DNA from 4 places in the Lysinibacillus sp. RC46 genome. Region 4 is predicted to be linked to each of the others. Evidence: riboswitches for the same ligand, from Rfam matches in the RefSeq annotation. Region 4 holds a riboswitch; each other region holds the start of a gene.

Region 1 (8,438 bases), on a different contig from region 4:
TAGATGAGGAGCGGGAGACAGTAAAATGAAGCCTTTAAAGTTAACGATTACTGCATTCGGTCCATATAAAAATACAGAGGTTATTGATTTTCAACAGCTAGGTGAACATCGTCTATTTGCGATTTCTGGAAAAACAGGTGCTGGGAAAACGACGATTTTTGATGCTATATGCTATGCACTTTACGGATCGGGTAGCGGTGAAGATCGTCAGGATACTGCTATGCTACGAAGTGGGTTTGCAGATGATGATATGTATACTGCAGTGGAGCTCGTTTTTGAAATGCATGATAGAGTCTATCAAATTTTACGTCAGCCAGGTCATATTAAAGCAACAAACAAAAGTGTTACTGGTAAGAAAATTGAACTGGCTGAAATCAAAGGAGACACGCTTGATTATAGTATTGTAGAAAAGCAGCAAACGCTTGAGGTAGATAAAAAGCTACAGGATATTATCGGCCTCACAAAGGATCAGTTTAGTCAAATTGTTATGCTGCCACAAGGTGAATTTCGCAAGCTGTTAACCTCAGATTCTACGAATAAAGAAGTTATTTTGCGTAAAATTTTTAAAACAGATCGCTTTGGTGCGATGACAAAAAGACTTGATGCGAAACGAAAAGAAGCGGAAAGTGATTTACTGCGTGCTCAACAATTAAAGGAACATCTTCTTGGCCAAATTGCAGGCGCTTTACCACAGCGTTCGTCATCTTTATTTACTTGCATTACTAATAATACTGAAAATATGCATCAGCTGAAGAAGGCTCTGGAAGAGGAGCAGACCTATTATACGGAATGTATACAATTGGAACAGCAACGCTATAAAGAGGCTTATGCACATCATCAAAAAGAGCAAGAATTTTATAGTAGAGCGAAAACACTGAATGAGCAATTTGATGAGCAAACTAATCGTCAGAATCACCTACAAGCGTTGCTAAAAGAACAAGATATATATAGCGCAAAAGAACGCGAAATTGCATTAGCAGAGAAGGCAGAGCGTCTTGTCATACTTGAGCAACAATGTATCGATTTGCGTGCTGAGCAAAATCGTAAAGAACAATCCTATCAGCAAGCGATGACAGAGCAGAAAAACACAGAAGCTCAGTTAAAAATAGCACAGGAAAAGTTTAACGTTGAAGAGGCGAAAGAACCTGAGCGTCAACATGTTCTACAACAGGAATTACAGCTACAAGCATTATTGCCGACATTCGAGGCGTATGAGAATAATCTGCAGCAAATGCAAATAACTGAACAATATGTTGCAACAGCAAAGCTAGCAGTAGACGATAATAGTAAAATCGTAGAAACAGGACAAATGCAAGTTCAGCAATTAGCAAAAACAATTGAACAATATGAAAATCAACTTCAGCCATATGAAAGTTATTTAGAACAGCTACCGAAGCTAAAAGAGCAAGTATCGTTACTAGCGCAAGTTGAAAAATATACGAGAGCGGTTGCAACGGCAGAGCAGGATGTAGCCACTACTAATGTCCATTATCAAGAAAGTAAGCAGGCTCTTCAAAAGCTGGAGCAACAATGGATTGCGAGTCAGGCAAGTATTTTAGCACAGCAACTTAAGGACGGAGAGCCTTGTCCAGTGTGCGGTAGTACAACACATCTCGAAACACATCGTGAGCAATTAGAGATGATCGAATTAGCAGAGGTGGAGGCTTTACGAGGAAAGGCTAGTACTGATGAGCGCAAGTTTTTAGAAAAAGAAGCTTTATTGAACTCTACAAAGCATCTTCTACAAGAGGCGCTAGAACAGATAGAGACGAATGAGATTGATCAATCGAATCAAACACAAATTGTAGCTTCCTTGCAAAACGTAGAGCAACAAATAACAATCTTAAAAGTAGTGAGCAATCAATTGTCTGATGTACGTATGCAACAAAAAGATCATCGTACACGAATGGAGCAGCTACAAGAAAAGCAATTAAAACTAGAGCAATATTTAGCTGAGAAGACAAAGGAATTGACTAAGCAACAAGCAATTGTGGAAGAGCAGCAAAAGCATATTCCAGAAAATCTTAAGACGCTGCAAGCATTGAAACAGGCAATCGCTGAAATAGGGTCACAAAAGGTTGCGTTACAAACCGCGTGGAATATTAGCCAACAAAGTCTGCAATCTGCCAAGGAAGCAGCAAATAATGCTAGAATGACCGTAGAAATAGCGAAACAGGCATTTGAGGAATTAAAGCTGAAAATGGATGAAAAGCGCGAGCAATTTTCAGTAAGTATGACGGAAGCGGGCTTTGAAAACTATGAAGAATTTGCTACTGGGAAGCGGAGCATGCTGCAAATAGAAGCTTTACGGAAGGCTTGCAATGATTATGCACTACAAATCCACACATTACAGGTACAAATTACTGAGGGCGAGAAGCACCTTAAAGGGCAAGAGAAACAAGATTTAACGGTAATGAAAGAAAAGCTAGGGATGCTGCGTGTCACATATGAGGAAGCCTTCAAAGTATTGCAGCAAATGGAAGGATTTGCGAAGGCTTGTGTAGACTTTATCGAAAAAGTTGAGGAGACCGAACGGGAGATTCATTTACTTGAAAAAGAGGCAGGACGAGTGAAGGAGCTCTATGCAATGTTAAATGGACAGAATGCGAAAAAGCTGTCTTTTGAGCGTTATATTCAAATCAATTATTTAGATAAAATTACAGAGGCAGCAAATGTCCGGCTTTATCATTTATCCAACGGTCAATTTGAGCTACGACGTTCAGATCGCTTAGAAAAGCATGCTAAGCAAAGTGGGCTTGGACTAGATGTGTATGATGCTTATACAGATCAATTACGAGATGTGAAAACACTATCAGGGGGAGAAAAGTTTAATGCTTCTTTAAGTCTTGCCCTTGGGATGGCAGATGTCATTCAAAGCTTTCAAGGTAATATCCGCATTGAAACGATGTTTATTGATGAGGGCTTCGGTTCTCTAGATGAAGAAGCATTAAATAAGGCGATTGATACGCTTATTGATTTACAAGATTCCGGACGCATGATTGGAGTCATTTCACACGTTGCAGAGTTAAAAGCTACAATGCCTGCTGTGTTGCATGTTGAAAAAGCAATGAACGGTCACAGTCAAACATATTTTGAAGTGAAATAACAAAGAGGCGTATTTCTGTTTATGTGGAAATACGCCTTTTTTGTTATTTTTTTGTTACGTTAGGATTTGTTCCTTTTTTTGCAGCGATTACTTTTTTGACAATCGGGATAACGATAGGTGCTAATTTTACAGCGGTTTTAACAACTTTAGATACTTTCACAAAATAACAGCTCCTTAAGTACTATCTGTTTAAGGAGAGGTTGAGATGAAACTTATCGGATCACGCGAACAGCCTGAACAATATTCCAAATAACGACTCCTAATGAAACGAGAATGTAAATTGCGAATGAAGCAAACCAAATGATAAGAAAATTATTACTACCGTCAAAATTGGTGTTGAATGATAAAGTTGAGAAGACAAAGACTGCAAAGAATATGATTCCGAATGCGACTGGAATTATATGCGAAATCAGTGCTCGAATAGAGTGCCTCTTTACGTCGCTATCTTTTGTAACAAAGTAAACGACTAATGGCACAATAAAGGGTGCGAATAAAATACTGAGATAACTAAAGGCAGATAAAATTTTTTGGTTCTCCATAGTAGTACCTCCTTTTTTAATATTTACGCATGAAAAACGATAAAGTTTCAAAAAAAAATGTGGAAGAGGTTGTAATCGTAACAGTGTTTGCGTACAATGAGGTTGTTCAATTAAATTAAGATGTAACGACCACAAGGGGAGCTGATGATGTCAGCTGAGACTGGGCACGTAATGCCTTGACTCTTCGAACCTGTAAGTTAACACTTGCGTAGGGATTGTGGATAGAAACCGACACTTTTACGATGTGAGGCTCTGTCCTGGCATCGTTTTTTTATCTTTATTGATGCCAGATAGGGACATATTTGCCAACTGATTTCTATTCCTGCTCTTGTATCCTACATCGGAACAAAGGAGAGAATACTTATGGACAATAAAAAACTTTTAATGCTTGTGGAGATTGCGATATTCGCAGCGATTGGCCTTGTACTAGATCAGGTTTCCTTTAAAGTATGGGCACAAGGCGGCTCTGTTAGTCTAGTGATGGTACCAATAATTTTAATAGCATTCCGCTGGGGCCTTATTCCTGGCCTGACAACGGGATTACTTATTGGTGTGATGCAAACAATGTTTGGCGCCTATATTATACATTGGCTACAAGGATTACTTGATTATGGTGTTGCCTTTACAGTAGTAGGCTTGGCGGCCGTTGTTCGCCGACCAGTGCTCGATGCTGCCAAAGATTTAAACAAAAAGAAAATGGCACTTTATATTATTGTAGGAACTGTATTAGCGGGCTTTTTACGTTATGCAGCACATACCATTGCGGGCGCTGTATTTTTCTCAGAGTATGCTGGCGATCAAAATGCGTGGATTTATTCAATCATCTACAATGGAACATATATGCTACCAGCAACGATTTTAACAGCGATTGTCGGTGTTCTACTATTTACAGCAGCACCTCAATTAATGCAACGAAAATCATAATGATTATGCCCTTCACATAAGTGGAGGGTTTTTATTAATATTGAAACTAGAACACCCACCTTTTATACCCTAAAAAGAATCCAAAAGGCGGAGGATTTTTAGAGCTAGATAGGGATGGCATTTGTTAAAACGTATCCATGGATATAGTTGATTGGAGTGGAGACTGGGCGACTCCTTGGGGATTAGCGATAGAGGAACGAAGGCTAAAACCATCACATCCTGTGATAACGCCTTCGTGACCAACATCGTGTTGGCCCAAGCGGCTCATCGGACGCCCCCAGGAAGCTTTGCTCTGTGCGAAAGCGAAGCGACAGCAACAAATGTGTTTCTGTAGCGAAAGCAAAGCGTCAGCTACAAAGCGCCCAGTCGGAACGGAAATCAACCCCACGCTATAGTGAAGAGCCTGTTTTTCAGCACTTTACAATTCATGATGGCATATAATATTTAAAGCGTTTAGCGTTTTTTGTATAAAAAGTTATGTTATATTAATGAATAGACATTAGATGAAAGGGACGTTAAAAATGATTGTAAAAACGCAAGAAGAGATTGAAGCATTTAAAAAAATCGGCCGTATTTGTGCTGAAATTCGTGAGGCAATGAAGGCTGCTACAAAACCAGGTGTAACAACACTTGAATTAGATGAAATTGCAGGTCGTATGTTTGCAGAAGCAGGAGCAATTTCTGGACCTAAAGGGGAGTATGATTTCCCAGGATACACATGTATTAGTGTGAATGAGGAAGTCGCACATGGTATTCCAGGTAAACGTGTGATTAACGAGGGAGATATCGTAAATATTGATGTATCTGGTTCATTAAATGGCTATTTTGCTGATACGGGCATTTCATTTGTAGTTGGTGATGGCTATGAGGATAAAGAAAAGTTATGTCGCGTAGCTAAAAGTGCTTTCGACCGTGCGATGACAAAAGTAAAAGCTGGATCAAAATTAAACCAAATCGGTAAAGCTGTTGAGCGTGAAGCATATGCCAATGATTTAACAGTGATTATGAACCTAACAGGTCATGGTTTAGGTCGTTCTTTACACGATGAGCCAAATCATATTTTAAACTACTACGATGCTTGGGATTCAACAATTATGAAAGAAGGCATGGTGCTTGCAGTCGAGCCATTTATCTCAGCGAAAGCGGAGCATATTGTAGAGTCAGGTGATGGCTGGACATTCGTTACGCCAGACAAATCATTAGTTGCTCAAATCGAGCATTCAATTATCGTTACTAAAGACAAACCAATTATTTTAACTTCTCTAGATGAACAATAAAAAAGCTAAAAATCCTGCTAACCAATTTATTTTTGGTAGGCAGGATTTTTTTTAATAAATAATATACCGACAAGTAGCACTCCGCATAAAAACAAGGCTGCAGTTGTCACAAGTAGCTCATCAAAACCATTATGTAATGCGACCCCGATATAGGACCAGATAAATACACTTGGGTAGATAATATCAAAATAATGGAATCCAATATGTAGCGCTATTGCTGCTCCAACTGTTAGTAAAATAACTGCCCAAAGTGGATCACTAAGGCCAAGACCATTCCATTGATAAGATGTTAGCGTAAAGCTTACATTTGTCATTAGGCTAAATGTAACCCAGGCTAAATAAATCGAGAAGGGTATACGACCTGTGAGTGAATTATTGCTGAGAGGGTACGTTTTGTACAACTTAAATAAATACAGTACTAAAGCAAACGTACTGATAATTGACATGATAAATAGTTCGTGATGCCAAACAACAATTGCTAACGCCTGCATAATACATATGCTACTATAGAGAACAGTCTGTTGAATAGATGTCTTTTTTAGGTTCATGACTAACCAATAACCAAGTAATATGTAAACCACAATCCAAATCATATAACTAACATTAAACGGTGCAAATATTACTGGAAAACGATTTAAGATCTCTAAAAAAGAATGATCGTTTATTTTCATGAAATAGGATGAAAAGGTTAGGATGAGTGAGACAATAAAAGTTATTGTCATCAAAAAAAATCGAGGCATGTTTTCTCTCCCTTCGTGTTAAATTGTATAGGGAAAAGACAAATAAGTATAGGACTGTAACATTATATTTTCATTATAACGGAAATTTCCAACAATGTATCGTGTTGTTTCGTTAAAAATATCTACAATTTACCATTTGAATAGTTATTCATATATTTCTTTAGTACAATGAGAATATTCAAATGTAAGGAGTGAAGTTTTAATGACTCAAAATTTAAATGATCTAGATTTATCAGTTAAACTGGATAAGAAAATGTATAAAAAGAAATTAAAAGTACTCCAATATGAAATGTTAAATGCTCAACAGTTTTTATTAAAAAATAAAATTGGGTTAATTTTAGTTTTTGAAGGTATGGATGCTGCTGGCAAGGGAGGCGCTATTAAGCGTCTAATTGAACGTGCCGATCCACGTGGCTATGTCGTGCATCCAATTGCAGCACCTCAGCCTCATGAACTACGCTATAATTATTTACAACGTTTTTGGCGAAAGCTGCCACAGCATGGACAAATCGCTATTTTTGATCGCTCATGGTATGGTCGTGTATTAGTTGAGCGTATTGAAGGATTTGCAACAACAGAAGAGTGGTCTCGTGCATACGAAGAAATTAATAATTTTGAAAAGATTTTAACATCAGGAGATTATATTGTTATTAAGTTTTGGCTTCAAGTATCTGATGAGGAGCAGCTTAATCGTTTTAAAGAACGTGAAGAGGATCCGTATAAGTCTTGGAAGCTAACAGATGAAGATTGGCGAAATCGTGAAAAAACACCTCAGTATATAGAAGCTGCGAATGAAATGTTTGAGAAGACCGATAAGAAAAGTGCGCCATGGGTTCTAGTACCAGGTGACGATAAACAATATGCTCGTGTACAGGTGTTGCAAGAAACATTAGCACATATTGAACGTGAGGCAAAAAAACGTGGCCTTCATTTAACGAATGTATTAGGCAAAGCACATTTAGAAGATGCTGAATCATCTAGCCTTGGATTGCTAGAGGAGAAGCCTAAAAAACAAAAACAAAAAGTGAAATAATATTATGGATGCTGTAACAACAAGACGAGATGTTTTAGTTGTAGCAGCATCTTTTTTTACATACAATAAAGTAAAACTGCAATTAGTGGGTGTTTCTTCCATTGGTAAATGAGCTCTGGCATTAAAACGTATTGATAATTATCGGAAGGTTAGTGTGGAAAAATGGTGCTTAAAATTTGGAGATTATTAAGGAAAAAGGGTGAAAATGTGGTATCAATTCAAGGAGGGAAATGCTACATTCGCACATTTTATGAAAAAGATGCACAAAGTTTAACCGATCTCGTAAGTCGCAATAAATACTTTTGGTCTACACATGAACCGTTACAACGACCTGAATACTATACAATTAATGCTCAATATAAAAAAATTCAAGAATGCTTATACTTAATGGACTCAAAGAGGGAATTTACTTTTGGTATTTTTGAGCCAAGTACAAATAATCTAATAGGACATATCGCTCTTTATGCAGTAAAACGTTTACCGTATTCTAGTGCGTTTGTTGGTTATGCGATGGATGAAATTTATATTGGAAAAGGGATCGTCACAGAAGCAGTTAATATGGTCGTGCAATTTGCATTCGAGCAAGTAGGCTTACATCGAGTAGAGGCTTATGTTTCAACACAAAATAATCCTTCTATCCGAGTCTTAGAAAAGGCTGGATTCCAGCGTGAGGGTCTTTTGAGAAAGCTGCTGTACATTAATGGTAAATGGGTGGATCATTATATGTATGCACGTTTAGAAGATCAATAAAAAGAAGCGTCTATCTTTCAGTGTTTGAAGGATAGACGCTTCTTTTTTTATTATTGTTTACTACCGTTT
Region 2 (8,438 bases), on a different contig from region 4:
TAATGGAAGTTAATACAATCTATTTAGACAACAGTGCAACAACAAAACCTTTAAAAGAGGTTATGCAAGCATTTATGGCAGTGAATGAGCAGTATTATGCCAATCCTGCTTCCATTCATGCAATGGGTGTTGAATCAAACGAATTGTTAATGCGTGCACGTGAGCAAGTAGCAGATATTTTGCAGACAGAAGCAAAAAATGTGCTATTTACATCAGGTGGTACTGAATCCAATAACACGGCTATATTTGGTTTAGCACGTAGCAATACACATAAAGGAAATCATATTTTAACAACTGAAGTTGAACATCCATCTGTTCTAGAAGCTGTTAAGCAACTTGAGCAAGAGGGTTTTGATGTTGAATACTTACAAGCCGATAAAAATGGAGTTATTTCTTTAGAGGAGCTTCGTACAAAAGTGCGCAAGGATACCATTTTAGTAAGTATGATGCATGTAAATAATGAAATGGGTGCTATCCAACCAATTTTTGAAGCTGCAAAAATTATTCATGAATCAAGTCGCGCAGCTTTTCACGTGGATGCTGTACAAAGCTTTGGAAAGTTACCGATATCATTTAACGATGATGATGGACCAGACTGTATTTCAATTTCTGGCCATAAAATTCATGGCTTTAAAGGTTCAGGTGTACTAGCATTTCGTAAAAAAATGAAATGGCAACCATATGCACTTGGCGGAGGGCAGGAGTTTGGTTTGCGTAGTGGAACAGTAGCTGTACCGCAAGCAGTAGCCTTATCTAAAGCAGCCCGAATAGCAGTAGAGACGATGAATGATCGTGCAAAAAAATATCGTCAATGGAATGAAGAAATATGCACGCAACTACGTGGCTATGGAGATGCAGCGCATATTTTATCAACCCCACAAGGTGCGGCACATATTTTATCTTTTAGTATTCGCGACTTAAAAGGTGAAGTCATTATTAATGCATTGCAAAAACGCAATGTAATTGTATCGACATCGAGTGCGTGCTCATCGAAACAGACAAAAACAAGCCATGTTGTTGAAGCTTTAAATATTGATGAGCACTTTAAAAAGGGTGTTATTCGTATAAGTTTTGGCGCACATGTAACAAATGAAGATATAGTAAAGTTTAAACAAGTGTTAGATGAAGTATTGATGGAACTTAAAGGAGAATTTTAAAAATGATTTGGAAAGAAATTTTAATTCGATATGGAGAGCTTTCTACAAAAGGTCGCAACAAGATGGATTTTATTCGTCGTTTACGTGAGAACATTCGTCATGCATTTGCAGATTTAGGGCATTTACACATTCGTACAGAGCGCGACCGTATGTTTATCGCCATTCAAGATGAAACACAAATGGACGTTCTATTAAAAGGATTACCTAAAATTTTTGGTATCCAATCATTTAGTCCAGTGGCAGCATGTGAAAAAGACATGGAGGCCATGAAAAAACTTGCTATAACAATTATGGATACATTTAAAAATGAGCAGCTTACTTTTAAAGTAGAAGTAAAGCGTACTGATAAAACATTTCCATTAGAATCACATGCCATTCAACGCGAAATCGGTGGTTATGTATTACCACAATATCAAAATTTATCAGTAAAGGTGAAAAAGCCTGATATCGAACTTCGTGTAGAAGTGCGTCATGACGCAACATATATGATGGCACAAGTTATTCCAGGTGCAGGTGGAATGCCTGTAGGTTCGAATGGTAAATCTTTATTAATGCTTTCTGGTGGAATAGATAGTCCTGTTGCTGGTTATTTAATGATGAAACGAGGAGTGCGCTTAGAAGCGATTCACTTCTTTAGTCCACCTTATACAAGCCAAAATTCATTGGAAAAAGTAAAGGTGCTTGCTAATGAATTAACGAAATTTGGCGCTAGTATTCGTTTACATGTTATTCCTTTCACTGAAATCCAAGTTCTTATTAAAGAAAAAGTACCTTCTAATGTATCGATGACAACAACTCGTCGAATGATGCTAAAAGTTGCTGACAAAGTACGTGAAGAAATTGGTGCGCTAGCAATTGTTACAGGTGAAAGTCTTGGACAAGTAGCGAGTCAAACCCTTGAAAGTCTAACAGCTATTAATGCCGTAACTAATACACCAATTTTACGTCCATTAATCTCATCAGATAAATTAGAAATTATCGATATTGCAGAGAAAATAGGCACATACGAAACGTCTATCCAGCCATTTGAAGACTGTTGTACAATTTTTACTCCAGCAAGTCCAAAAACAAAGCCAAAGCTTGAAAAGGTTGAGCATTATGAAAGCTTCTCGGATTTTGATGAACTAATCGAACGAGCAGTGAAAAACCGTGAAGTTTATATTTTCCCGAAAAAAGAGCAAGAAGCCGATAAATTTGCAGATCTTCTATAGAAGAAACTTGCGATTTCGTAAGCTAATGAGCCGACTCAAAGTCTTGAGTTGGCTTTTTTTTGTTCATTTCCTTCGGAGGTACAATTTACCTTTAAAATTTTTGTATTAAAAATCTAATATCGCACATTCTATATTCACAAGGAGGTGAGAGACACATGACTTCAACAAATCGCAGTTCAAACAAACTTGCAGTACCTGGTGTAGAGTACGCTCTAGATCAAATGAAATACGAAATTGCACAAGAATTTGGTGTTCAATTAGGAGCTGACGCTTCAGCTCGTGCTAACGGTTCCGTTGGCGGTGAAATCACTAAACGTCTTGTACAAATGGCTGAATCACAATTAAAAGGTATGCCAAACAACCAATAATTGCTTAATCAGCAAAAAATTAAAACCAGTGACCGTAAAAGGCACTGGTTTTAGTTTGTTTAAATTTTTTAATTTTTATCCCGTATTAACGGGCAGTAATTTATCTATATCAAAAGAGAAACGTTAGGTCCTCCCATTTCAATTCAATGAGAGCAAAGAAATAGGTGAGGCTAACTGCCCGTAAAAATCCGATTGGTGAAGACTAATAATCAGTGGGGTAAAAACGTTCACTTTATCCTACAAATGATTTAAATGTAGAGACTGTATTTGAAATATCCTCACTTTGGCAAATGGCAGAAATAACTGCTATTCCATCCGCACCTGCTTTAAATACCGTAGGAGCATTCGAGCAGTTTATGCCTCCAATTGCAACGATAGGGAGTTCAGGATATTGTAGCCTAACTTGCTGTAAAAAATCAGTCCCACTAGGAGGATTGGCGTCACTTTTAGAAGTGGTTGAAAAAATCGGACCAATTCCTACATAATCAGCACCATATTGTAGAGCAGTTTGTAATTCAGCATGTGAATGAACAGAAACACCTAAAATCATATTGCCAATTTTATTACGCACCGTCGACACAGGAAAATCCTCTTGCCCAATATGAATACCGTCCGCTCTAAGTTTTATAGCTAGCTCGACATCATCGTTGACGATAAACGGAACATCATACTGTTGACAGAGCTTTTGACATTTGCGAGCAAAATCTTCATATGCTTGCCCAGTTAATGTATTTGGTCCTTTTTCACGATATTGAAACATAGTAATTCCAGATTGCAGAGCTTTCTCTAAAACGTTTAATGGCTCTTGTTTGAAAACATTACCTGTACCCATTATAAAATATAGCTGTAGATCGTCACGTTTCATGAATAATCACCTCGCAGGAATCCTTCAAGTTTTGATAAGCAAAATGATTTGTAGGACCATGTCCATTACCAATAGATAAATCATGAGTTATTGCTAATTGAATAAATTTTTTAGCTTCCTCAATCGCTTCTTCTAAAGGTAGTCCCTGACCAATAAAAGCAGTTAATGCAGCGGAAAACGTACAGCCTGTACCATGCGTATTTTTTGTTGCAATACGAGTGGACTGCATGGAAAATGATCGACCATCTTGGAAAAATACATAATCAGTAGCATAACATTTATCCTCTAAATGACCGCCTTTAATAATGACGCATTGAACGCCCATTAGTAATAAGACCTTAGCTGCTTCTTTAATATCTGTTAAAGAATTGATTGTCCTTCCAGAAAGGGTTTCTGCCTCAGGAATGTTCGGTGTTACGACTGTTGCTAAAGGAAGCAAACAACTGCGTAATACCTCAATTGCTTCTTGCTGTAATAAACTTTCACCGCCTTTTGCAATCATGACAGGATCTACTATAAGCGGAATATTTCTTTCAGCTAAAATCTGTGCAATTGATTGAATTATTTCAGAGGAAAACAGCATTCCGGTTTTAACGGCACTTATTGAAAAATCCTCGACTAGCGCTTGGAGTTGTTTCTCAACAAAACTAACTTCAATTGGTAAGACATCCGATACACCAAGTGTATTCTGAGCGGTTAAAGCTGTAATAACAGACGTTCCAAACGCCTTTAATTCCTGAAATGTTTTTAAATCAGCCTGTATGCCTGCACCGCCACCACTATCAGAACCAGCAATTGTTGTTACAATATGCATTATTGTTCACCACCCTTGGAAAGGCGATGTAGTTCGTTCAATACTGCAATTTGAAAATCGCCAATGTATGAAGTAGAAGAAGCGGCTTGTTCAGCCACTTTTTTATAAAGCGATAATGTTTCTACCAATTGGTCGAATGGTTTATTTCCTGCGACGTAGGATGCACAACAAATGGCGCTCAATAAGCAACCTGTTCCAGTAACTTCTGTCATTTGAAAATTTCCACCTGTAACCCATTGCTGATGTTCGCCATCAGTAATAAAATCCTTTTCGCCGGTCACAATAACAATACAATCGTAGAGTTGAGCTACTTTTTGTGCCTCAACTTCTAAAGAAATTGAACCACTCCCACTATCTACGCCTTTTTGTTGCCATTCTACATCGGCTATAGCTGCAAGCTCTCCGATATTACAACGAATAGCCGCAAAATTTATTTCCTCAAGTAATTGTTGTACCGTTTGTTTCCGGTAAGTTGTTGCACCTGCAGCAACAGGATCTAAAATGACGGGAATACCAAGGGCATTTGCTTTTTTTCCAGCAAGTAACATTGATTCTTTCATTCGCTCGTTAAGGGTACCGATATTTATCAATAAGCCTGAGGAAATTGCGACCATTTCTTCAACCTCATGACTGTCATCTGCCATAACTGGTGAAGCGCCTATTGCTAATAAGCCATTTGCTTGAAAATTAGCCACAACATAATTAGTAATGCAATGAATAAGTGGATTTTGTTTACGGATAGTATGAAATACCATTTTAAGTCCTCCTTGTTGGATGGACGTAAGCGTGCAAAAAAGGCTCTTTTTCGTGTAGAAAAAAACACGCAAAAGAGCCTTTCATCAGTAAATAGATGTGAGTTGCTCCCTACGTCAGTATTAACTAACAGGTTCAAAGGGTCAGGTTTTACCTTCTCAACTCTAAATGAGTCCCCCTGCAATCTTGCTTTTAGTTGACCAAAATGTACCATATTATTCACTTGTGTTCAATAGGGAGTTTTTTTCTTCATTGCGAAAACGGCACTAAAGCTAAGTCGAAATTGATAGTACTAATACGTGACTGATGCCATATAGCAGAACATGATAGTTGTCACGACTTTAATGAATTGGAGTGAATTCCATTGAAAATGATAAAAATTGAGTTTTATAATGAGCGTACAAAAGGGGGCATTTGCCATGAAAAGAGAAGATTTAATCGCACCAGAATGGTATAACATTTCAGAGGAAATTGAAAAATATGCACAGGATTCTACTAAAAATGCATTATTAGTTTATAACGAAGATGAGGAAATCCAGTACTTAACATATCGAGCTTTACTTGAAAAGGCGAACCAGGCAGCACATGTATTTACATCTCAAGGTTTAAAAAAAGGTGATGTTATTTTGGTCATGGTGCCCAGATCAGTTGAAGCATATATCGTCTATATTGCTGCCTTAAAGGCAGGCTTAACCATTATACCTAGCTCAGAAATGCTGAGAACTAAGGATATTGAATATCGAATCAATCATGCCGATGCAAAAGGCGTTGTAGCATTTGAGCCTTATATTGAACAATTCGATAATGTGGGGAAATTACAAGAAATACAGCAATTTGTCATTGGTCATGCACAGGAACCTTGGCAGCCGCTGCTTGAAAAAATGCAAAATCAACCGACGACTTACATAAGTTCTACGCCGACTAAGAGTACAGACATTGCATTTTTAGCTTATACGAGTGGTACAACAGGCAATCCAAAGGCAGCGGTTCATACACATAGCTGGGGTTATGCGCACTTGCGAACTACTGCTCCAAATTGGTTAGGTGTACAAGAAGGTGACATTGTTTGGGCTACAGCAGCACCAGGATGGCAAAAATGGATTTGGACTCCGTTCCTTGCTACTTTAGGAAGTGGTGCAACAGCATTTGTTTTCAAAGGTCACTTTGATGCGGCAACATACCTTGCATTGCTTGAAAAATTTAATATAAATATTCTGTGTTGCACACCGACCGAATACAGATTTATGGCAAGTCTTGAAAATTTGCAAGACTTTAATTTAAGTACGATACGTCAGGCTGTGTCAGCGGGTGAACCTTTAAATAGTGAAGTGATAAAAGTATTTTCCGAAGTCTTTAATTTACAAGTACGTGATGGTTATGGACAAACAGAGAATACATTACTTGTTGGAACAATGGTAGGGATGGAGGCTAGAATGGGCTCAATGGGTAAGCCTACTCCGGGTAATACTGTTGAAATTATTAATGATATTGGAAATCCCACTGTAATTGGAGAAGTTGGAGATATTGCTGTACACTGTGAATCACCCGCGTTATTTAAGAAATATTTAAACGATCCCGAACGTACAAATTTACAATTTAGAGGCGATTGGTATATTACAGGAGATCGTGCATATAAAGATGAAGATGGCTATTTTTGGTTTGAAGGACGTGGGGATGATGTTATTATTTCGTCTGGATATACGATAGGCCCATTTGAGGTAGAAGATGCGTTATTGAAGCATCCAGCGGTAAAAGAAACTGCCGTAGTCGCGAGTCCAGATGAAATTCGTGGAAATCTCGTGAAGGCATTTGTTGTGCTCTCTGATGGTGTAGTTGGTGATGAAACGCTTATTAAAAAACTACAAAGCCATGTGAAAACTTTAACAGCCCCTTATAAATATCCTCGTGCTATTGAGTTTGTTACTGAGCTACCAAAGACTACATCAGGCAAAATTCGCCGTGTCGAATTACGTGAGCAAGAAAAAATCCATTATATTAATCATCGTTAATTTCCTAGGAAATAATGTCGAAAATCAAAGTTCCTGCTTTTTTTATGAACTTTGATTTTTTTTTAATATTAGATAATGTAGTATAAGTTGAATAGGTTGAGTTGGTTAAATTGGTTAAAGCTTTTGCATAGTATTGGTTATTTACTTAAATTAAGGAGTGATATTTGTTAAAACGGAACAGAGATCAACCCCTATGTTATGGTGATAAGCCATATTATTGCAATAAGTATGAAACAAATTAGGATATCAATCGTATAACGTTATGAGGAGATGGAAAGATATGAATGGTAAAAGGTGGACAGCTTTAATAATTGCAGGTGTACTATTAGTGTTTTCATTAGGGATCAACACTATCTTTGCAATATTTAAATCGAATTTCTTTAGTAATTTTGATAGCTTAATGGATGGAAACGATTTAATTGTAATGGAAAAGGTTAAAGAAGGTGGCGATATGGATAAACGTATTGCATACTTAAAGGTTGATGGAACGATTCAAAATGTTGGCTCAAGTACATTTTGGCAATCGGTTTCTTATGATCACCAATTTTTCTTAGATCAATTAGATAATATTTTAAATGACGAGACTGTGGAAGGTATCGTCTTAAGTGTTAATTCACCAGGTGGCGGTGTAAAGGAATCAGCTGAAATCTATAAAAAACTCATGAAAATTAAAGAAGAGCGACAAATTCCAATCTATGTAACTATGGATTCGATGGCAGCTTCAGGTGGTTATTATATTTCAGCGCCAGCAGATAAAATATTTGCGCAACGTGATACAATTACAGGTTCGATTGGTGTCATTATGCAATCTATTAATTATCAGGCGTTAGCAGAAAAAGTTGGTATTAAATATGAAACGTTTAAATCTGGTGAACATAAAGATATGCTTAGCCCAATGCGTGAAGTGACAGCGGAAGAGCGTGCTATGATGCAAGACATGATTAATGAAACTTATCAGGAATTCGTTCATATTGTGGCAAAAGGCCGTAATATGTCTGAAGCAGATGTGAAAAAAGTCGCCGATGGTCGAATTCTTAGTGGTAAGAAGGCTCTTGAATCGGGCTTAGTAGATGAGCTTGGCGATGAGGAAGCAGCAATTACTGCAATGCGTAAAGACTTTGGTTTAGAGGACGCAGAATTATTTGAGTATTCATATGATACGGGTGGTTGGCCATCATATGTTGGGATGAAAATTGGATCCATGTTTGGTCCCTCAGCAGAGGAAAAAATGCTGATGAAAATTATGGCAGAATATAAAGCA
Region 3 (8,438 bases), on a different contig from region 4:
TGCTTTAGCGCAAGGTGATTGGAGTATATATTCGCAGGAAGAAGAGTTTTTATCGTCTATTTCGAATGGTCTACTAACAGCTCCAATGAAGCCAGGAATTTATACAGCTCGCTCAAAAGATGAAGAAAAGCGCTTCATCGTACAGCTCCAAGCGCAAGAGCGTGTGATTGAAAAAGGGACAAGTTATACACTTGGAGGGCTTCCAGACAATGGTAAGGAAGAAATATCGAAAACCTCGTTCGTACCTTGGCTGATCCTTATGATTTTGGTATTACTTGTTTTAGAGTGGGAGGTGCAACGACGTCGTGGATTTACGAATTGATATGCCATTAGCATTGTTGCTTTTACTTCCATTGCTTATGTATTTTGGATGGACCTATTGGCGTGAACGACAGCGACTAAAGAAGAGTCATATCGTCGTACTAGGTATTCGCATTGTGGCAGTATGCTGTTTGGTTTTTGCACTTGCAGGACCCTATATTTTATTGCCCGTAAAGGAAGAACAAGTATTATTCTTAGTAGATCGTTCTGCTTCAATGAATGGGACAGATGATAAGATGGCCAATTTTATAGCGGAAAGTTTACAGTCGAAGAAAGATGAACAGCTTGCAGGGATTTATTCTTTTTCATCGACATTACAAACGGAAGCCATTTTATCGAAGACTTTAAAGGAAGTGCCGAAGTTTACAGCTATAAAAGCAACAGATCAAACAAATATTGAACAGAGTCTACAGCTTGCTTCAGGTATTGTAGATCAAAAAAAAGCAACACGACTTGTACTCTTAACGGATGGCAATGAAACAAAAGGAGATACCTTAGAATTTGCATCGAAGTTTAAAGGGTCAAATATAAGTGTTGATGTAATGCCATTTAACCAACCTGTTGCTAAGGATGTATCTATGAAAAGCTTTGTCACACCGCAAGTTGCTTATGTAGGTGAGCAACAGCAGCTAGTTGCCGAAATAAATGCAACTGTAGCAGAACAAGGTGAGCTATTGCTATACGAAAACGATAAGCTTATTCACCGTGAAGCAGTGGAGCTTGCAGAAGGGTCAAATATTTTTACATATAAACATTCAGCGACGGCTGAAGGGCTTGTAAAATATGAGGCAATCATGCAGGTCGAACAGGATGCCATTTTTGAAAATAATAAATTAACAAGCGTCACAATGGTGCAAAGTGAACCACATTTACTAATTGTTAATGGCTATGATACGGTATCACCAATTGCAGCAGCGCTTGGCAAACAATCAATTGCCTATGATGTTGTAAATGCTAACAGTCTGCCAAATGAACTCTCTAGTTATTTACAATACAATGCCATCATTTTTGATAATGTGCAAGGACATTTAGTAGGCGAGGCAAAAATGAATGTCATTGAGCAAGCAGTGAAAAATTTCGGTGTCGGTTTTACAATGGTCGGTGGCGAAAATAGCTTTGGCTTAGGAGGCTACTTTAAAACACCAATCGAAACTTTACTACCTGTTGAAATGGAGATTAAAGGTAAGGAACAATTACCGTCATTAGGGCTTGTGATTGTCCTTGACCGCTCTGGAAGTATGTCTGGAGCAAAGCTAGAGCTCGCAAAAGAGGCGGCCGCTCGTTCAGTTGAACTGCTACGAGAAGAGGATACACTCGGGTTTATTGCCTTTGATGATCGACCTTGGGAAATTATTGAGGCAGGACCACTTAGCAATAAGGAAGAAGCGGTAGATACGATATTATCTGTAACGCCAGGGGGTGGTACCGAAATATATGGCTCACTAGAAAAAGCTTATGAAAATCTAGCTGATTTAAAGCTACAGCGAAAGCATATTATTCTATTAACTGATGGTCAGTCTCAGCCTGGTAACTATGAAGACTTAATTGCTCAAGGAAAAGAGAATGGCATTACTCTTTCAACAGTTGCAATTGGTCAGGATGCAGATGCTAACTTACTTGAAGCGCTTAGCGAGATGGGCAGTGGGCGTTTCTACGATGTTGTTGATGAGCAGACAATCCCTTCTATTTTATCGCGTGAAACAGCCATGATTTCACGCACATATATTGAGGATAACCCATTCTATCCAACGATATTTAATGCAGCTGGCTGGAATACATTATTTACAGATGGTGTACCTAAAATGAACGCTTATATCGGTACGACAGCAAAGCAAGGAGCTACTGTTATTGCAGAAAGTGAGAAGGAAGATCCAGTACTTGCAGAATGGCAATATGGCCTTGGCAAAACATTCGCCTTTACTTCTGATTCGACAGGAAAATGGACAGGAGACTGGGCAAGATGGCAAAATTGGGGCACATTTTGGCAAACGCTTATTTCAAAAATGCTACCAAGCTATAATGATGTTGCCTATGATGTACGTCTAGAATCAGACGGCTCATTTGTCATCACTGACCCAACAAATGAAGCGGCGTTCTTAGATATTGTTGCTGTCAATGAAGCGGGTGAAGAACTTGATACACAGCTTGAAACAATTTCAGCATCACAAGTTCGAGCAGTCGTACAAGCAGAACCAGGACTCATCTTCTTCCGCATTGCCGATGAAGAAAATGCCATTTACCAGGCAGGCTTAAGTGTACCTTATAGTGCTGAGTATGAATTACGCCCAGTGAATGATAAGCTAGTCAAAGAGCTAACAAAGCAAACAGGCGGCTCCGTTTTAAAAGAACCGAGCGAGGCATTCCGTGAATTTACTAAAAAAGGTACGGAACGCCAAAATATTGCAACATGGCTCTTATTGGCAGGTATGCTACTATTCTTCATAGATATTACTATTCGACGCTTTGGTTGGGGCTTCCTAACAAGGCCGAAGAAAAAAGAACAGCCTGTAGAGGAAACACAGATACAGGCAGAGGACACAAATGTTGCCCAGCTATTAAAGGGCATGAAAAAACGATCCTAACAGATAAAACGATGGTGCATAGAGATGTGCCATCGTTTTTTTGTAATTTCAACAACTGGATTGGAGAATTATTCATGAAAGGTAAAATATGACTTGTAAATAATATACATAGATGCAATAATAGATGATAGTAATAAAATATTACTATCACTTTTAAGTACTATAGATTTTGGAGGTTTGGACATGACCAATATAATGAATTCTTTTGGGTTTCTTAGTTTTAAATTAGCAGAGGCTTTGGAGGAAAACCTCGAGAAATATATTAGTGAAAAATATCAAATGAAATCCAGAGAAGTCGGGATCATGATTGCTGTAAAAGAAAATAAACTTAGTCAAATTCAAATAGGGCAGATTTTAAAGTTAGATAAAAATAGTGTCCGCTTTTTTATCGATGGTCTAGAAGAAAGAAATTATGTTTATAGGGAGAAAAATCCAGAAAATAGAAGAGAGAATTTAATATGCCTTACGGAACATGGTGAAAATTTGGCAGAAGATTTATTGAAGACCCTTTCGATTTCTGAGAATGAAGTGTTAAACGTACTATCATTGGAAGAAAAAGAGCTGTTGAAAAGCATATTGAAAAAAGTATATGAAAATCGTGAATAGGGTTTAACTTCTTTCAGCAACCTGCTGAAATAGAGGAACTCAGTCTAAGAACGCCACGTCCTGTGGCAACGACTGAGTGACCAACTTCGTGTTGGCCTAAAGCCTCCGGCGGATGTCACGGATTCGGAAAGGAGTTAATAAAGGATGTTAGCCTAAAACCATCGCATCCATGCGATAACGGCTAACTGACCTGCAACGGTGCCACTTCCGCTACGCTTTCGCACAAAAAACATCTGCAGGCCTAAGCACAAAGCCGAATCCGGACGCATTGTTTATCTGTGCGAAAGCGAAGCGACAGCAACAATTATGCCGAGGCATAATTGATAACCATATCAATAAAAAAGAAAGAGTGATGAGAAATGAAAGCAGTAGAGGTTATGAAGGAGTATTTGAGAAGAGCGCAAGAAGAGGGTCAGGATTTATCTGATATGTATGTAGATCATGGAGAATTAAAAAATTTTAAAGGTGAAATTTTTAAAGGAAGAAAAGAAATACAAAACTTTTACACGTCACCTATGCCAAAAGGCTTTAAATTAACTATCCAAAATATTGATGGTGATGATACAGAATGTATTGCTACAGTTTTAACTACTTGGGATGGTTTGCCAAACCCAGTGATTCTGGAAGAAAGGTTGATTCTTGAAAATGAAAAAATAAAATCGTTGGCGATGATTCCAAAATAAAAGGGGGCGGAAGCTATGTCATTAAATCCTAATAAAAATTCCCTTCCTACACCTGAAAGAGACACGAAATATTGGATTGGTGTGGTATCTCTTAATCATGTGCAAAAAGGGGTTGAGGGAGGATTCGGCCAGTTATGCCATGGTAAAGAAAGACCTTTGAAACGAATGCAAAAAGGAGACTGGATCATTTATTATTCTCCTAAAAGAAGTCTAGATGGTAATGAGCCTGTAAGAGCATTTACCGCAATTGGAAGAGTGAAGGACGAGCGAATATACGAGTTCCAAATGGCAGAAAATTTTATTCCTTTTAGAAGAGATATAGACTTTTATAAAGATGCAAAAGCTGTGCCAATAAAAAGGATCTTAGATTATTTAGAGTTTGTAGAGGACAAATCCAAATATGGCTATAAATTTAGATTTGGTCATTTTGAAATAAGCAAAAAAGACTTTTTATTAATTGCTCATGAAATGGGATTACCGTTGAAGTATGGGTGAATTAGGTTGGAACAAAAAACGTTACTTTCTTAATTAATTGTCATTAAAGAAAGTAACGTTTTTAAATTGCTGTAAATCAAGTTATTTAAGCTGAGTGTTAAGGTTAGTTACAAATACTGTCTTACGCAAATTGCTAGCAACGACAATGCCTAGCATAGCACCAATGGTACTTGAAGTTAAAAAGGCTGGCATGAAAAATAAAGCAGCAACGGATGTCCCCATTAATAAATGCGCGTAAGGTACTGCGATAAGTGAGGCAATGATACCTGTCCCCAACATTTCACCGACTCCTGCAAGCCATTGCTTACCGCTGTATTTATAGGCAAGAGCTGCACATAGAGCGCCAATAACACTGCCAGGTATAGCTAGTAATGAGCCTGTGCCTGTTAAAATACGAATAATGGCTGTGACAAAGGCGACCATAACAGTAGGCACTGGACCAAGAATGATAGCACCGATAACATTAATGGCATGTTGGACAGGGTAGGCACGCGCAATCCCCGTTGGTATTGAAACGAAGGTAGAACCTGCTACGGCAATTGCTACTAATAAGGCCATGATTGTTAATTTTCGAATTGACATAATTTCCACTCCTTTGAAATGTGAATTTTATAGTTAGCGCCGCTAAACAGGAGAGTTCCGCCGCTAAGCCAAAGAGAAGCGCCGCTAAACAGGGGAGTTCCGCCGCTAAGCCAAAGAGAACGGCCGCTAAACAGTGGAGTTCCGCCGTTAAGGCTATGAGAAGCGCCGCTAAACAGGAGAGTTCCGCCGCTAAAGCGTAAAAAAGCCGCTTCCTAAAAAACAATAGGAAGCGGCCTTGTATCTACATAGTAAAAAGCAAGTGTCGGCACTTCCCTCCGCTAGTGTGAACTAGATCAGGTTCAAAGGGTCCGTATATGATCATATACGTCTCAGCCTTTTAAAGACTCCCCTAGTGGTAATTAATAGAATTTTTAGTTTTTCACATATTAATGTAGCATACTACTAAAAATAGTCAATAACTTTTCAGACTATTTTGTATCAGGATGCATAAGATGTGGTGCTTTTTTCATTGTCCAAATAAGGGCAAGGAAGAAACAAGCCATTAAAATAATAGACCCGAATATATAAGGACTGTTCATATTCCAATCGAATAATATACCTGCTAGAGCTGGACCAATCATATTACCAAGACTCATATAAGCATTGTTCAGACCAGCTGCATAGCCCTGTTCATTCTCAGCAAGCTTTGAAATCAATGTGTTGACGGCTGGGCGAATCAATGTCGTAGCTGTAGAGAAGATGGTCGCTACAATTAAAATAAGTGCAAAACCAGATGCGAATAATATTAAGAAAATCGAAACGGCTGCAATAAATAAATTGACTAACACTACTTTCATTTCGCCGAAGCGATTAAACAGCGGTGTAATAACAAACATCTGTACAACAACACCAAAAGCGCCGCCCATAACTAATATAATGGCGATATCAGTAGGTGTGTAATTAAACTTGTCTGTAACAAATAATGATAATGTTGTTTGGAAGTTAGCAATCCCGAAAGAGAATACAAGCATGATAATTAGCATGACAAAATAAGGCATTCGGACTGAACGGGCCATCTGCTTTGCAAGATTATCCTGCTTCTGTGCTTTTTTAGCAGTGTTCGGTTTTGTAGCAGGCAATAAAAAGAACGATAAAATAGCTGCTAAGATAGCTGCACATCCAGCAGTATAAAACGGAAAATGCAAACTAACTTTTGAGAGGAATCCGCCAATACCTGGTCCGATCATAAAACCAAAGGACATTGCTGCCCCTATCATCCCCATACCTTTTCCGCGTTCCTCGTACGTTGTGATGTCAGCCACAAATGCCATTATAGGAGGTGCCACAAATGCAGATCCAAGGCCACCTAAAAAGCGTGCCAAGAAGAGCATCCACACATCTGTAGAAAGTCCGAATCCAATTTGTGCAAGTCCTGTTACGATAAGGCCGAAAATAATGAGATTTTTACGACCGTATTGATCGGAAAGATTCCCAGCAATTGGAGAAAATACGAATTGTGCTAAGGCGAACGTTGCAATCAACATGCCAAGTACTTGTCCTGCAGCACCAAATAGTTTTAAATAATCAGGCATGACAGGAATAATAATTCCGATACTCCCCATTGCGATAAACATATTAAACATTAAAATATACAAAGCCGCCTTGTTAGACTTCTGCTGGGTCATCGAATACCCCTTTCTTTAATCAAATATACTACAGTCTACCACAAGGCTTGTACGTTTGCTATTGACTATAAGTCTGAGATTTAGTAGTAAGGTTATGAGGATTCTATTGATCAAATAAAATAAGCGTGTTGATTAGTAAAATATAGGTTTATTATTAAGGATAATGGGGGCGCATCATATACATCATAACGTGGGGGTGTTGATTTCCGTTCCGGCTGGGCGCTTTCCTGGGGGCGTCCGATGAGCCGCTTCGCTTCGCTCAGGGTCTCATCTGTGACGCTGATCCCCAAGAGTCGCCCAGCCTCCACTCCAATCAACTTATAACATGATATAGTTTTAACAATTATCAGTCCTATCTATTAGAGATGAGTCGATAAAAGGAATCTTTTATTGATATTTTGCTTGTTTATCCATTTTTAAAAATAGTTTACCTTCAGCTAAACGAAAAAGCTGTTCTCAACGTTACTAACGTGAGAACAGCTTTAAATGGGTTAAAATAGGTTATCGAATACTCATTTTAAATTCCAAGAACAGCTCATTGTATTTGCCTAAGTAATCAGGACCTAAGTTTTTATAAACTTCTAATGTTTTACGTTGTTCTTCAGTAGGATAGAAGCGTTTATCAGATACAACTTCTTTATCCATTAACTTCATCGCTGCAATATTAGGGGTAGAATAGCCTACATAATCAGCGTTTTTAGCACCCGATTCAGCTTTCAGCATAAAGTTAATGAAAGCATGTGCACCATCAATATTTTTTGACGTTTTTGGGATAACCATATTGTCAAACCATAAGTTTGAGCCTTCTTTTGGTACAGCGAAGTCTAAATCTTCATTTTCTGATAACATGTCTGCTGCTTGACCAGACCAAGTGAGTGCCACAGTAGCTTCATTATTAACCATCAACGGTGTAATTTCATCCCCGATAATGGCTTTAACATTTGGCGCCAATGTGATTAGTTTATCAGTAGCTTTACGTAGCTCCTGGTCATCTAAAGAGTTGAGAGAGTAGCCAAGACTGTTTAAGCCCATACCAATCACCTCACGTGCACCGTCTACTAAAAAGACTTTACGCTTTAATGAAGGATCCCATAAGTCCTTCCAAGATGAGAAGTCTAAATTTCCAACGAGCTTTGGATTATAGACAATGCCGACTGTTCCCCAGAAATATGGGACAGAATATTTATTGTCCTTATCAAATGGTAAATCTAAAAAATAAGGATCAATATTTTTAAAATTAGGGATTTTCGTTTTATCTAAAGGAATAAGTAAGTTTTCTTCCTTCATTTTTTCAATCATATATTCAGAAGGTACTGCGATATCGTAAGCTGTACCACCTTGTTGAATTTTTGTCATCATTGCTTCATTTGAATCGAACGTTTCATAAATGACGTGAATGCCTGTTTCTTTTTCAAATTGCTTCAGCAAATCCGGGTCTATATATTCTCCCCAGTTAAAGATCGTTAACGTATCTTTACCACTTTTACCACCACCGGCACTTAGGGCGTCAGCAGCATAGAACAAAAGGGCGGAAACGACAAGGA
Region 4 (8,438 bases):
GGGGCAGTTTTTTCATTATCTAATGTCATGTCTCCTAGACCACCAATAAGCTGTCCATCAACATAAAGCTCATATGGTGACAGTCCTTCGGGTATAGTAATGCCATATAGTTGAGGCTTTTTGTGATCTTTCAAAATAGTTAAGCGATAAGAACCAAAATGAATGTTTTTTCCGTTGTTAAAGTATTGATCCCAAGATTCTGGTAAAGCGGAATAAATTTCATGATCATTCTGTTCAGATGGTTTTTGGTTTTTGGAAACGAGTAGGGTATTTGGGTAAAACGCCCATTCACCCTGTAGTTTTCTTTGAAAATCTTTACTAGTTTCAATACCTCTTAAATCGATAGTCCCTTGTTTCGCAACTAATCCTTCTGGGACATTAATGAAATCCATCCAGGCGAATCGCAGTAATGTAAGCAAGGTAAAGAATATACTAGCAATCAGGAAAATTTTTATTTTTTTTGAAAGAGTTTTTGTTTTTATCATAGATGATATTTTTCGACAGATTCTCAAAAACTCCTTCAAAAGTAACATTTTTTATCAAAATTAATATAAATGAACGATATTAATGATATATGACTAGCTTTTTAGGAGGGGATGTTATGAGAATTGTAATAGTCGATGATGAATATTTGCCATTAATGAGACTAAAAACCTTAATTGAAAAAAGTAGTATCCCGGAAATTGACATAGTTGGAGATTATACAGATTCTTTAGAAGCGATTGCTCAAATACAAAGTTTACAACCTGATGTTGTATTTTTAGATATAGTAATGCCTAATATGGATGGACTTGCGCTCGGGGAAAAAATTCAAGAACTATTGCCAAACGTAGAAATTGTTTTTACTACAGGATTTGACCAATATGCTATAGATGCTTTCAATTTGCATGCTATAGATTATTTATTAAAGCCTGTGCAAAAGCCTCGTTTGCATAAAGCATTGGAACGATTACAACGGATTATCGAAAAAAATCCACCAATTCCAACTAAGAAAAAAACGATTCAGCTATTAGGGGGCCTGAAGGTAGTTACGCCTGATGGTAATACACAATTAATGAAATGGCGTACATCGAAAGCAAAAGGATTGTTTACTTATATGCTTAGCCATCGCAATGAAATGATTTATCGAGACACCATTTTGGAGTTGTTTTGGCCAGAATCCGATATAGATAAGGCCTCCAAGCAGCTATATACAGCTATTTACACCGTCCGACAAACTTTAAAAAATTATGGACTAGATGGTGTGAAGATCTCTAGTCCATTACTAAATTCAGGCTATAGAGTATTGCTAGAAAATGTGGTAATTGATGTAGAGCAATGGCTAACTCAATTAAAATCTTTGCCTCCACTTGATCAGGGAACGATAGAGGAGTATGAGTGTGTATTCCAAGCTTATACAGGCGATTATTTAGGTGATGACGGTTATATATGGTCAGAAAGTGAAAAAGAGCGACTAAGACGATTGTGGTTGCGCCATGCTCAACAATTAAGTGAGTTCTATATAAAAAATAAAGACTATCAAGCTGCTGTGAAGGTGCAAGAAAAAGTTCAATTATTTTCACCTGATGAGGAAGAAAGCTATTTCACCTTGATGAAGCTCTATGATTTACTGAACAACGTTGCTGCAGTAGAGGAGCAATATTGGCTATTAAAAAAAATGCTGCAGGAGCAATTAGCGATGGAGCCTAGAGAGGAAATTGAAGAATGGTATAAAGACTGGAGAAAAATGAGTATGATTTCGCCGGTAGATATTTTGGGTTGAGATTTGATTTTATATGAGATTGAAGAACCATATTATATTTAATAGGACAACTTAATTTTATTCATACAATAGTTGTTTTTCCTCAACATGAAAGGACTCGGCATTGTGCCAAGTCCTTTCAATTTTTATTGTTTACCTGAACGTTGGACATCTTTATAGATTTTGATGGCCCTGTCTAAACTGTTAATAGCATCTGTCACCTCGTACGAAGATGCATAGGAGTTATTAACAACAGATTGGGCGTAATCAACTGCTTTTTCTAGGTCCTGTTTTTCTCGTGCTGTTGTCCACCTTTCATAATAGGGGATATCAGAGCCATCTCCATTCGCAGAAACTTTTACGTACTGAACAGAATTAATGAGTGACTTTAGCCAAGATTTATCAACGTAATTCCCATAATTCGCACCTGATTTATAATTACCCCTATATGTTGAAATGGCATTATATAAGTAACTATATGCATACGAAATATCTGATTGAGACGAAGAACTATTATTTGCAGTACTTTGTGCGTATGAAACAGCAGAAACTAGAGCGTCTTTTTCACTTTGCGTCGTCCAAATTACATTGGAGGATAGTTCAGATCCATTCACAGAGACGGTTACATACTGAACAGAGTTAATAAGTGATAAAAGGTCAGATCGATCGGCATTGTATTGATAAGTACCATATTTTTGAGCGCTCTTATAAACAGTGATAGCGTAGTTTAAATTGCTAATAGCATTGGTGATATCAGACTGCGTTGCATAGCTATTATTTACAACGTACTGAGCCGATGAAACGGCAGAGGTAAGAGCATCCTTCTCACTTTGCGTCGTCCAAGGTACATATGATGCTATATCATTACCATTGTTCCAAGAAACCGTTACATACTGAATAGAATTAATCGTTGATTGTAATGAAGACTTATCGCTATAACCATATTTTGTTCCATTTTTTTGCACAGCTTGATAAACGGTTAATGCAATTCTGTATTGTGTAATAGCATTGTTTACTTGTTCCTGAGAGGCGTTGGAATTATTAGCTACTGCTCTTGCGCTGCTTAAGGCATATTCGAATGCTGTACGTTCAGCCTGCGTCGTCCATCTTTCAGTTGTTAAAACGTCATATCCATTAACGGATACGGCAACGTACGGAGGTATAGCTACTAAATTACTAAGCTCATTTTTATTCACCACAGGTAATATCACAGAGGCTTTTTTATCATCCACCTGCACCTTGTTAATTAGGTGTCCTGAATCTAATGCCACCTTTGCCCCGTGTTTGACGATCACTTGTTCAATTTTACCTTCTCCGTAAAGGCTAAAATCATTCTCAACATCGATTGTAAGCTTATCAACATTGGCTGTAACTTCAAATGCTGCAACTTTACCAACTACATCGATTTTTGAAATAGCTTTGTCAGAAGTCACATTTACTTTAGTGCGCTCCAAGTTAATGTTTGGAGATTTAATATCTTTTAGGGAAACATTTAACCAATTAATATTTCTAGTCAATAAAGGCTTAAAAGTAATTGTATCCCCAATAGCAACGTTATCAATTGTAATGGCCTTCTTCACAAGATTAGTTACAATAAGCTTATCTTTAATGTTTACATTTTGAACCTTTACATAATCCGCATTTACAGTTAGGCTTCCTTCAATTTGTGCGTCACCACCATCAAAATATACCGCTTTATTGTCAGTGCCAGCTTTAGTTAATGTTAGTTCTGTAATGCTCGTAATTTCGCCGTTTTTTACTACAATTGTAGCTTGGGCATTCTTCAATGCAGTGCTATTCGCTGTTTTAAAGAGAGGTTTCAGCGACTGACTAATTTTAAATTGGCCATTGGATGTAAGTACTTTCTCTTTAGTGACGTTGTTAATGGTAACAGTTTGCCCCTTTGTTTTGGCTGCAGCTACCTGCCCATCCATTTGAATTGAGTGGTTTAAAGATGAATCATTTGAAGCGGCATCTGCAGTTGACATTGGTGATACTAGGGTTGCTGTAATAGCAGTTGCCATAAAAGTCGTTAATACTTTATTCTTCATTTTAGTCACTCCGATCATCGTATTTAATGGATAATATATCATATATTTCTCTAATTTAGTACATAAAGGGTATATTTTACTATTTATTATTCTTAAATGAAATGTAGTCCCTTTTTCTGTATCGTTCGTTTTTAAGAATCCTTAATTATTTCAGAAAATCTGAAAGTGAAGTGCGGTTTTTTTTGCGCGAAACTTGGTAATTTGGTGCGGAAATCACGCTCATTTCAAGCGCTATAACGTTCCGAAAGATAACTTTTACCATCTATTAAAGACACTGTATTAGTTCAATGTGTTCAGAAAAAATGCCTTGATATGAGCGGTGAGTTGATTTTGAAGTACATTGACCAAGCATAAAAACAGCACTACTATAGGAGAGGGAAGGGGGACATCACTATGGTGTATCTCGGTATGATATTTTTTCAAATTGTAGCTCCGATTTTAGTGCTTCTAGTACTTGGCGCAGTTTTACAAAAGAAATTTCGCTTTAATTTAAAGGCGTTATCCCAACTTATTACATATTGTTTCATGCCAGCAGCTGTTTTTGTGAATTTATATGAAACGAGTATAGAGCTGTCTGTACTTGGGGAAGTTGCGTTATTTATCCTACTCTTTATCGGAAGCCAAATGGTGCTTAGTCACTTTCTAGCAAAGGGACTCGGTTTAGTAAAAACAGAGGCGGCAGTGTTTAAAAATAGTGTTGTCCTAATTAATTCAGGTAACTATGGTATTCCGGTTGCACAGATGATTTTTGTGACCCAGCCGATTGGAGTAGCAATTCAGGTCATTCTTGTAATATTTCAAAATATGACGACCTACACTTACGGCTTGTATAATTTAATCTCTTCAACAAAATCGGGCATGTCTATTGTGAAAGACTTCCTCAAAATGCCTATTATTCATGCACTTATTATTGGAGTGGCAATGAACTATTTTAATATTGCTATTCCACAGTTTGTAAGAATTCCGATAGATCATGTGGCAGATGGCTTTATCGCTGTAGCATTAATAACTTTAGGGGCACAACTATCCCAGCTTGAAATCAAATCCATGTTCAATAAAGTGGTATTCATTAGCTGTTTTACGCGACTAGTCATAGGGCCAACCGTAGCATTGTTTATCATTTTTGCGCTTGGTCTTGACGGTGTCGTGGCACAATCACTTTTTATAGCTAGTTCGTTCCCGACGTCGCGAAATAGCTCAAGTTTGGCATTAGAATATGACGTAGAATCGGCAACTGCTGCACAAACAGTTTTATTTTCAACGATTGTAAGCTGTATTACAGTGACAATCGTGATTTATGTAGCGGAACTGTTGTTTACCTAACTGCTAGGTGCTATTTGGAATAAGAGATGGCAGCCTCTCATTTTAAGTGGAATCTAACAAATATAAGTTTATTAGCAGAACGTGGGGCGTCCGATGAGCCGCTTCGCTTCGCTTCGCTGCAGGGTCTCATCTGTGACGCTGATCCCCGAGGAGTCGCCCAGCCTCCACTCCAATCAACTAATATACATGGCACAAGTTTTAATGAATACCATCGACAACTTTTAATGATAAGCCAAAAATAATTCAAATGAAGCTTCCATCTCTTAACAATATCTGCTACACTATCATCAAACTTAATAGCATTAACTAGGGGAGTCTGATGAGTCAGGCTGAGAGGGAAACGCATAGAGGTTTCTTGACCCTTTGGACCTGATCTGGCTCATACCAGCGTGGGAAAGTTAACCATTATTGCACTCAATGTTATTTGCAATAACTATACCTTTACATTCTTAGCCGGATCCAAATTTTTTTGGATTCGGCTTTTGTCTTTGTTTGGGTGAGCTAGATTCGGTCCTTATATAAATGTAAAAGGGAGCGAAGTAGTTTATGACAACAGTTAGCGACAAGAATATTACGATTATGTCTAGTTTTGAAGGAAGTAAAAAAGTTTACGTAGAAGGATCTCAATCAGATATTTTAGTGCCAATGCGTGAAATTGCTCTAAGTCCAACGACAGGAAGCTTTGGTGAAGAGGAAAATGCGCCAGTACGTGTTTATGATACGAGCGGCCCGTACACTGATCCTGCGTATAAGGTGGATATTACGAAAGGATTGCCAGCTTTATGTAGTGCATGGATCAAAGAACGCGGTGATGTTGAAGAATACGAAGGTCGTACTATCAAGCCAGAAGATAATGGATTCCGTAAAGCTGATGATCCGCGAATGAATGAAAATGTTTTTCCGGAATTATCTAGAAAGCCTTTACGCGCGAAGAAAGGTAAAAATGTAACACAGCTTCACTATGCACGAAAGGGAATTATTACTCCAGAAATGGAATTTGTAGCGATACGTGAAAATATGGACCCGGAATTTGTGCGCTCAGAAATCGCTGCAGGACGTGCTATTTTGCCATCTAATATTAATCACCCTGAGGCAGAGCCGATGATTATTGGACGTAACTTCCACGTGAAAATTAACGCCAATATTGGCAATTCAGCAGTGTCATCCTCTATTGCAGAAGAGGTAGAAAAAATGACGTGGGCTACACGCTGGGGTGCTGATAACATTATGGATTTATCTACTGGTAAGCATATTCATACGACACGTGAATGGATTATCCGTAATGCCGCGGTGCCAGTAGGAACGGTGCCGATTTATCAAGCGCTAGAAAAAGTAAATGGTGTGGCAGAGGATTTAACGTGGGAAGTGTATCGTGATACGTTAATCGAACAGGCTGAGCAAGGTGTTGATTACTTCACGATTCATGCAGGGGTATTACTGCGCTATGTGCCATTAACGGCTAATCGTGTAACAGGCATAGTGTCCCGTGGAGGCTCGATTATGGCGCAGTGGTGTTTATATCATCATCAAGAGAGCTTTTTATATACTCATTTTGAAGAAATCTGTGAAATTATGAAAACCTATGATGTAGCCTTCTCTTTAGGTGATGGTTTACGTCCGGGTTCTATAGCAGATGCAAATGATGAGGCTCAATTTGCGGAGCTAGATACGCTAGGGGAATTAACGCAAATTGCCTGGAAGCATGATGTACAGGTGATGGTAGAAGGACCAGGGCATGTACCAATGCATCTTATTAAAGAAAATATGGATAAGCAGTTAGAGGTGTGTAAGGAAGCACCTTTCTATACTTTAGGGCCGTTAACAACAGATATTGCTCCTGGCTATGACCATATTACATCAACTATCGGTGCTGCGATGATCGGTTGGTATGGTACAGCGATGCTATGTTATGTGACGCCTAAAGAGCATCTCGGCTTACCAAATCGTGAGGATGTTCGCGTAGGGGTTATTACGTATAAAATTGCTGCACACGCGGCAGATTTAGCGAAAGGGCATCCGGGAGCACAGCAGCGTGACGATGCACTATCTAAGGCACGATTTGAATTCCGCTGGCGCGATCAATTCAATCTTTCGTTAGATCCAGAGCGTGCGGTCGAATACCACGATGAAACGTTGCCTGCAGAAGGAGCGAAAACTGCGCACTTCTGTTCAATGTGTGGACCTAAGTTTTGTAGTATGAGAATCTCACAAGATATTCGTAATTATGCAAAAGATCAAGATTTAAATACGACTGAAGCGATCCACCAAGGTATGCAGGAAAAGGCAAAGGAATTTAAAAAGGCAGGCAGTCAAATTTATCAATAATTATTAGAGCGGGCTTGTGTCTACTAGACACAAGCCTTTTTTGGTCATTAAGATAAAAAAGCTCCATGTGAAGTTGCCCTTCACATGGAGTAAAAAGTTGGATTTGGATATCAATAATAAGTGGAAAAAATCAATTATGCCTCAGCAAATGTTTGTTTGCTGAAATAAATTAAACGTTTGTTGGTTGTTTTTCGTATGGGTTTGAAAGATCCATACCTTCCAATGAAAGACCCATAGCTTTTGCTACACCTTCACCATATGCTGGATCAGCTAAATAGCAGTGCAGGATATGACGACGTTTGATGAACTCTTCAACTGGTGCCATATCATTAGCAGTATTTTCGAATAGGCGTTGTTGTTCTTCGGCAGTCATTAGGCGGAATAATTTACCCGGCTGCTCGAAGTAGTTGTTGTCGTCTTCACGGAAGTCGTGGATACCGGCATTACCGTCAATACGTAATTCAGGCTCTTTATAGTCTAAATTATGCTCCCATTCACCATAGCTATTTGGTTCATAGCCCAAAGTTGAACCAAGATTGCCATCGAAACGCATAGCACCGTCGCGGTGGAACGTACGGAATGGACATTTTGGTGCATTTACAGGAAGCGCGTAGTGGTTCACACCTAAACGGTAGCGTTGTGCATCTGCATACGCAAAGATACGAGCTTGTAACATTTTGTCTGGCGAGAAGCTAATACCAGGGATAATGTTAGATGGTGCAAAGGCAGCTTGCTCAACTTCCGCGAAGTAGTTGTCCGCATTTTTGTTTAACTCGAATTCACCCACAGGAATTAATGGGAAGTCTTTTTTATACCATACTTTTGTTAAATCAAATGGGTTATATGGTAACTCACGAGCTTGTTCCTCTGTCATTACTTGAATGTACATTTTCCATTTAGGGAAATCGCCTTTTTCAATTGCCTCATATAGATCGCGTTGTGAAGATTCGCGGTCGTTACTGATTACTTCAGCAGCCTCAGCACCAGTGAAGTTTTTA

The links. A riboswitch is a leader RNA that binds a small molecule or an ion and turns the genes downstream of it on or off. The one in region 4 is predicted to bind thiamine pyrophosphate.
Region 1: it holds a riboswitch for thiamine pyrophosphate, as region 4 does, so the genes downstream of both, thiT (energy-coupled thiamine transporter ThiT) here and thiC (phosphomethylpyrimidine synthase ThiC) in region 4, are expected to answer to the same signal.
Region 2: it holds a riboswitch for thiamine pyrophosphate, as region 4 does, so the genes downstream of both, thiM (hydroxyethylthiazole kinase) here and thiC (phosphomethylpyrimidine synthase ThiC) in region 4, are expected to answer to the same signal.
Region 3: it holds a riboswitch for thiamine pyrophosphate, as region 4 does, so the genes downstream of both, thiW (energy coupling factor transporter S component ThiW) here and thiC (phosphomethylpyrimidine synthase ThiC) in region 4, are expected to answer to the same signal.

The regions. Positions count from the first base shown of each region.
Region 1 is NZ_JBGCCF010000013.1:87,318-95,755, forward strand. Features, by position in the region: gene ABH966_RS13710 (exonuclease SbcCD subunit D) at 1-29, shown strand, start outside; gene ABH966_RS13715 (AAA family ATPase) at 26-3,106, shown strand; gene ABH966_RS13720 (magnetosome magnetite crystal formation protein family) at 3,319-3,645, opposite strand; TPP riboswitch at 3,770-3,878, shown strand; gene thiT (energy-coupled thiamine transporter ThiT) at 4,009-4,569, shown strand; gene ABH966_RS13730 (hypothetical protein) at 4,694-4,837, opposite strand; gene map (type I methionyl aminopeptidase) at 5,091-5,846, shown strand; gene ABH966_RS13740 (hypothetical protein) at 5,873-6,586, opposite strand; gene ABH966_RS13745 (polyphosphate kinase 2 family protein) at 6,789-7,619, shown strand; gene ABH966_RS13750 (GNAT family N-acetyltransferase) at 7,782-8,369, shown strand; gene ABH966_RS13755 (beta-class carbonic anhydrase) at 8,420-8,438, opposite strand, start outside.
Region 2 is NZ_JBGCCF010000002.1:310,641-319,078, reverse strand. Features, by position in the region: gene ABH966_RS03415 (cysteine desulfurase family protein) at 3-1,157, shown strand; gene thiI (tRNA uracil 4-sulfurtransferase ThiI) at 1,160-2,368, shown strand; gene ABH966_RS03405 (alpha/beta-type small acid-soluble spore protein) at 2,524-2,736, shown strand; gene thiE (thiamine phosphate synthase) at 2,969-3,601, opposite strand; gene thiD (bifunctional hydroxymethylpyrimidine kinase/phosphomethylpyrimidine kinase) at 3,591-4,415, opposite strand; gene thiM (hydroxyethylthiazole kinase) at 4,415-5,170, opposite strand; TPP riboswitch at 5,260-5,358, opposite strand; gene mbcS (acyl-CoA synthetase MbcS) at 5,588-7,177, shown strand; gene sppA (signal peptide peptidase SppA) at 7,458-8,438, shown strand, end outside.
Region 3 is NZ_JBGCCF010000005.1:175,150-183,587, forward strand. Features, by position in the region: gene ABH966_RS06730 (vWA domain-containing protein) at 1-322, shown strand, start outside; gene ABH966_RS06735 (VWA domain-containing protein) at 306-2,903, shown strand; gene ABH966_RS06740 (MarR family winged helix-turn-helix transcriptional regulator) at 3,087-3,509, shown strand; gene ABH966_RS06745 (hypothetical protein) at 3,869-4,192, shown strand; gene ABH966_RS06750 (EVE domain-containing protein) at 4,208-4,687, shown strand; gene thiW (energy coupling factor transporter S component ThiW) at 4,769-5,269, opposite strand; TPP riboswitch at 5,523-5,630, opposite strand; gene ABH966_RS06760 (MFS transporter) at 5,698-6,894, opposite strand; gene ABH966_RS06765 (ABC transporter substrate-binding protein) at 7,396-8,438, opposite strand, start outside.
Region 4 is NZ_JBGCCF010000015.1:99,735-108,172, forward strand. Features, by position in the region: gene ABH966_RS14940 (hybrid sensor histidine kinase/response regulator) at 1-392, opposite strand, end outside; gene ABH966_RS14945 (response regulator) at 602-1,762, shown strand; gene ABH966_RS14950 (S-layer protein) at 1,888-3,792, opposite strand; gene ABH966_RS14955 (AEC family transporter) at 4,186-5,115, shown strand; TPP riboswitch at 5,414-5,528, shown strand; gene thiC (phosphomethylpyrimidine synthase ThiC) at 5,662-7,440, shown strand; gene ABH966_RS14965 (catalase) at 7,610-8,438, opposite strand, start outside.